DNA from 2 places in the Natranaerovirga pectinivora genome. Region 2 is predicted to be linked to the other one. Evidence: a T-box and tRNA genes for the amino acid it is inferred to sense, from the RefSeq annotation. Region 2 holds a T-box; the other holds one or more tRNA genes.
The links. The T-box of region 2 lies ahead of leuS (leucine--tRNA ligase). A T-box ahead of a tRNA ligase gene usually reads a tRNA of that ligase, here a tRNA-Leu.

Region 1 (3,219 bases), on a different contig from region 2:
AGCCGACTAAGTATAAGGATTTTTCATATATATGAAAAATCCACTGTACCCGCTTAAAACCTATATTTAAGGTTTTGACTTTCTTTTAGCCTTCCGAAGAAGCATATAAACAAACCCAACAACCCCAACAGAAAAAAGCCCACCTAAAATAATATACAATGTATAATGCTCTTCCTTCTCAACTTCCAAAGCTGAAGTCATCATAATCTCCCCAGATTCAAAGGTCTTCATCTCCATCTCTACCTCAGGCAACAAGGTTCTAGCCCCTTCAGCCGTAGTAAAAAAATCAGTTTCTCCCTCTGACTCAAGAGCATCAAAAGCAATTTCCTCTGTACCACCTTTAAAATCTAAAGGATTGTTCTGTGAAAAAATACTTACAACAAGGACAACTAATATAATTGCTGCTGCCGAAGAAATATACGGGCGATAATTGAATCTCTTCTTCTTTTGACTTGTATTTTTAAGTTTTGACATAAGATCCTTATGATAATGTTCTGGCAAGTCTTTTTCATCATCTAAATGACTTAATTCACTCATTAAAAAAGCATAAGTCCTAACTTCTTCTTTGCAACTCGGGCAATTCTCTATATGTTTTTCCAACTCTAACTTCTCAATCTCAGAAAGACTGTTATCCAGATATAAGGAGATTAATGATTGTACTTTATTACAGTTCATAATTTCAGCCTCCTCTATTATTTTACAAACTCAGTTATGCTATCTTTTTTGTTTTCCAAATATAAGTCTTTTAATTTTGCTCTAGCCCTTGATAATCTGGATTTAACAGTTCCTATTGTGCAGTCAAGAATTTCTGATATTTCTTCGTATGAATATCCTTTTATATCTCTAAGTATAACAATCGTTCTATGTTCTTCTTTTAATTGATTTAACAATGCCACCATTTCGTTATTTTTTTCTTTTATTAAAACAGCTTCTTCTGGCGTTTTTTCAGTATCTTCAAATTGTTTATGGACAGTAGATTCACCTAAATCTAATAGTTCGTCCATAGACTGTGTCACCTTGTTTTTTCGTTTTCTTAATTCATCTATTGAAGTGTTTACCGTTATCCTATGTAACCAAGTTGAGAACTTAGAAGAAAAATTAAATGAATTAATGGATTGGTATACTTTAATAAAAACTTCTTGAGATATATCATATGCATCTTGTTCATTATGAAACATCTGATATGCTAAGTTGAATATTTTTTTTTCGTATTTTAATATTAATTTTTCAAAAGCATCCATTTGACCTTTCTGCGCTTTTTTAATCAATGCGTTTTCCATATCAAACACACACAAACACCCCTTTCATCATTAACTAACTTATGCTCTATACATCTCCAGACACACAAGTTTCTCTGAAATGTCTAACCTCCACAAGTATATAAATTAAACTTTTTATTAAAATTCCTGTTGAAATAATTTTATTTATGTGATACTATTTTAAAGCAGTTATTTTTTAAGCGGATGTGGCGGAATTGGCAGACGCAGCAGACTCAAAATCTGCCGGTGGCAACATCGTGGGGGTTCGAGTCCCTTCATCCGCATTTTTTAAATATCTCATAAGAAAACGTATCAGATTATCTGATACGTTTTTTGCTTTTATAATCTTAGTATAACATTTCAATAAATACAATTTCTAGGATCTAAAACTTAATTAAAAGTTTTTGCCTCCCCATAAATTACATCTTCTTAATTCAACATATTCATTGTATGCTCTTTCTAAAATATGTCTTTCATTGCTAAATTTCAATAAATGATAAGCTTCGTGGTATTTATAATATCCTGAATCTACAAAATATTCTTCGCGTTGTGGTTTGCTAAAATAACCATAAGATTTCATAAGGAACCAGTGAACATCTTTAACAATTGTATCACTTGGAGTAGCAAATGAATATTGACTTTTCCCAATATATTTAACTATATTGGCTTTTACACTGGCTTCTTCTTTAACTTCTCTTATAGCCGTTTCTTTAAATTCTTCGCCTTCTTCTACCGTTCCTTTTGGCAAAACCCATCCTTCATATTTATTTCTATAATTCTTATACAATAATAGGATTTTCCCTCGATATATGACCACCCCGCCGCAACTAGTTGCTTCGATCATATAATAGCCTCCTGTAAAACGTATTTGAGTTTCATTATCTTTTCACAGTATACAACTTTTTTATCCATTTTTCAACTTTTATATTTATATTGATATAAAAAATTAACTTTTTGATAATAGAAATTTTTACTCAAATATATAGTCTCTATTAATGATAGGATTTGTACATATACTAATAGGTATACATCCATTATTACACATATAAGAAATTACTGATTTTCAAAATATGCCTCAAGTAGTCTTCTAGCAATGGGTACAGCTGCTTGAGTTCCTGTACCAGCATTTTCAACGACTATGCTTACTACAATTTTAGGATTATCAGTCGGTGCAAAACCAATAAATAGGGAATGTGGCTTTTCATCTTTTCTATGTTCTGCAGTTCCTGTTTTACCAGCTACAGTAAAAGGTAAATTATTAAGACTTCTACCTGTTCCATCTGTGACAACACCAGCCATAAGTTCAGTAATCAGAAATGCATAATTAGGGTTTATGATTCTTTTGTGTTGCTCAGGCATAAATTTTTTAATAACTTTTCCATTATGGTCTTCAATTCGATCAATCAAATAAGGCTTCATCATAATGCCCCCATTAGCAATTGTGGCCGTAATCAATGCATTTTGTAGTGGCGTGATTTCAGTTTTTCCTTGACCCATAACTGTCTCAGGAATACTTTCTAAATTACTATTTACATCTAATTGATACTTACTAATTGAATTTGGTAATGGAAATGGTAATCTATTATTAAACATAAAATTTTCATTGAATCTTTTAAAATCTTTCAGGTCAATTTCTGTACCTAACTGGGCAAAGGTAGTGTTACAAGATACCGCCAATGCTTCTCTAATACCCATTATTCCATGAGCCGTATTGTTAAAACAGTTTATTGTATTGTCGTAGAACACATCTGATCCACTACAAGTGTATTGAAATTCTTCCCAATCTGGATTTTCCATTATATAATGCAGTGCTGTTAATACTTTAAAAGTAGATCCAGGTGGATATAATCCTTGAGTTGCTCGATTAAAAAGAAAAGTTTCTGAAGTATTACCCCTATTTAATTCTGCTAATAAAAATTCGATTTCATTGGGATTAAAATCTGGCTTAGAAACCAATGCA
Region 2 (3,219 bases):
CAGTTCCTGTTGGCTGATATGACTTAACATTTGGCAACTTAACTGGTAATTCTTCTTCTGGAACAGGAACAGCACCGCATTTATCACAGTGAACGATTGGAATAGGCTCTCCCCAATAACGTTGTCTTGAGAATACCCAATCACGCAATTTGTAATTGGTTGTTTTTGTTCCTATTTCATGCTCTTCTAGATAGTTAATGATTGCTTCTTTTGCTTTTGAAGCTTTCATGCCATCAAAAACACCTGAATTAATCATAATACCATCTTCTGTATAAGCTTCTTTTAATTCTTTATTAACATCATCTTCTTCTTTAGCAATAACTTGTGTTATTTTCAACTCAAATTTCTTAGCGAAATCAAAATCTCTTTCATCATGGGCAGGCACACACATAATAGCCCCTGTACCGTAATCTGCTAAAACATAGTCAGAAATCCAAATAGGCAATTTTTCCCCGTTTAATGGATTAATGGCATAACTTCCTGTAAATACACCTGTTTTTTCTTTATCTTGCATTCTATCTACTGAAGATTTTAACGAAGCTTTAAACACATAATCTTCTACTGATTCTTTTTGATCATCTGTTGCAATTTTATTCACTAAATGGTGTTCTGGTGCTAAAACCATAAAAGTTGCACCAAATAAAGTATCTGGTCTTGTAGTAAATACTTTTATTTTTTCTTCATTATTATCCACGTCAAAATCAATTTCTGCACCAAAACTTTTACCAATCCAGTCTGATTGCATCTTCTTAACTTTTTCTGGCCAATCTAATTGGTCCAAATCAGTTAACAATCTCTCAGCATATGCCGTTATTTTTAACATCCATTGTCTAAGATTTTTCTTTGTAACATCAGATCCACAACGTTCACATTCACCATTAACTACTTCTTCATTTGCAAGACCTGTTTTACAATCAGGACACCAGTTTATTGGCATTTCTTTTTCATAAGCCAATCCTTCTTTAAACATCTTTACAAAAATCCATTGGGTCCATTTATAATAATTAGGATCTGTTGTATTAATTTCTTTATCCCAATCATAAATAGCACTAATTTCTTTTAACTGTCTCTTAAAATTCTCAACATTCTCAGCTGTAGCAATTGCTGGATGAACCCCTTGGGTTATAGCATAATTCTCAGCTGGTAAACCAAATGCATCCCACCCCATCGGATGTAGCACATAATACCCTTGAAGTAATTTGTATCTACTCCAAACATCACTTAAAACATAACCTCTCCAGTGACCAACATGCAATCCACTTCCAGATGGATAAGGAAACATGTCCAAACAATAATACTTTGGCTTATCTTCTGTTTCTACATTAACTGGGTTCTTATCCCAATTATCACGCCATTTTTTCTCAATCTCTTTATGATTATACGTAAAACTCATAGTAACCTCCTAAGTATGTTCTTTTTGAATTTTGGTGTTTTAACTCTGGTTTAATTTTATTCTGGCGAAGCCACTAACGCGGCATCCGACGCTACGTTTAATAAACCTTTTGAAATACAAAAAAACTTTTCATCTCTAAATAAATAGAGACGAAAAGTTAACTTCCGCGGTACCACTCTAATTTACCCTGCAAAAATAGACTATAGTCTAGTAATGACAGAATACCCTTAATACTTATAACGGCAAGTTACCGCCTTAACCTACTAAGTTTCAGCTAAAGGACTCCAAGGCGAGTTCAACAAAGTTCAATACTGTTTTACACCAACCAACAGCTCTCTAAAATCGACCTACTGTTTACTACTCCTTTTCCCAGTCTTTCCCTTATAATACTAAAAGCATTCTATCATATTAAAATATCCTGGTCAAGACCTTTTAAATTTAAAAAGCCTTCTATATTAAGCTTCTTTTTTACTTTCTTCTATTACCTTCTCTTGAACATCTGAAGGCGCTTGCTCATATCTTTCAAATTTCATTGTAAATGTCCCACGTCCTTGAGTCATGGAACGTAAATCTGTAGAATAACCGAACATTTCTGCCATAGGAACTTCTCCTTGAATTTCCTGCTTTCCATTCATTGGAAGCATTCCTAAAACTCTACCACGTCTTTTATTTAAGTCACCAATTATATCGCCCATATATACATCTGGCACTAAAATTTTAACACTTGCAATGGGCTCAAGTAAAACTGGCTTTGCCTCCTGAAACCCTTTTTTAAATGCCACAGTTGTAGCAATTTTAAAAGCCATCTCAGAAGAATCAACTGGATGATAACTTCCATCCACTAATGTTGCTTTTACACCAACAACTGGATAGCCTGCTAACACGCCTCTTTGAACAGATTCTTGTAAGCCTTTTTCCACTGCTGGAAAGTAATTTTTAGGTACTGAACCGCCAAATACCTTTTCTTCAAAAATATATGGATGTTCCAAGTCCCCTGATGGCTCAAATTCAATGTGTACATCTCCATATTGACCGTGCCCACCTGATTGTTTTTTATGTTTACCTTGAACTTTAACTTTTCCTTTAATGGTCTCTCTATAAGCCACTCTCGGCTTTACTAAATCAACCTCTACTTTAAACTTACTTGATAATTTACTAACAATTACATCTAAATGTTGGTCTCCTGTACCGTATAATAATTCTTGATGATTTTCAGGATCCATTACAACTTTGATTGTTGGATCTTCTTCCATTAACTTTTGTAATCCAACAGATATTTTTTCCTCATCACCTTTGGTTTTAGGAACAATAGCCATTACGGCTAATGATTCTGGATAATTAATGGCCTCTAATAAAACGGGATTCTTTTTATCACATAAGGTATTGCCTGTTGAAGAATTGCTTAACTTTACTGCTCCAATATCCCCTGGAACAAGCTGTTTTACTTCAATTTGTTCCTTACCTCTTAAACAAAAGAGATGTGAAACTTTTTCATCTATATCCTTATTAGCATTATATACCATTGAATCAGACTTAAATACGCCTGAATAAACTCTAAACAATGATAATTTCCCAATATAAGGGTCTACTATCGTTTTAAAAATAAAAGCAGATAAGGGTTGCTCTTCCCCACATATAACTTCTATTTCTTCTAAAGTTTCTGGATTTTTCCCTATAACAAAAGGATGTTCTTCCTTTGGATATGGCATATACTTTACTATTGAACTTAACAAAACTTGAACGCCTGTATTATTCATTCCTGATCCACATAGTATAGGTACAATTTCTCCATCAACGACGCCTTTGTGTAAGGCAGATTGGATTTC

Region 1: it encodes a tRNA-Leu, which carries the amino acid that the T-box ahead of leuS (leucine--tRNA ligase) is inferred to sense. The anticodon was not compared.

What each region holds. Positions count from the first base shown of each region.
Region 1 is NZ_SMAL01000001.1:390,704-393,922, reverse strand. Features, by position in the region: gene EDC18_RS01930 (anti-sigma factor family protein) at 67-675, opposite strand; gene EDC18_RS01925 (RNA polymerase sigma factor) at 693-1,280, opposite strand; tRNA gene EDC18_RS01920 (tRNA-Leu) at 1,460-1,543, shown strand; gene EDC18_RS01915 (NUDIX hydrolase) at 1,654-2,103, opposite strand; gene EDC18_RS01910 (peptidoglycan D,D-transpeptidase FtsI family protein) at 2,313-3,219, opposite strand, start outside.
Region 2 is NZ_SMAL01000003.1:48,038-51,256, forward strand. Features, by position in the region: gene leuS (leucine--tRNA ligase) at 1-1,393, opposite strand, end outside; T-box leader at 1,536-1,773, opposite strand; gene fusA (elongation factor G) at 1,849-3,219, opposite strand, start outside.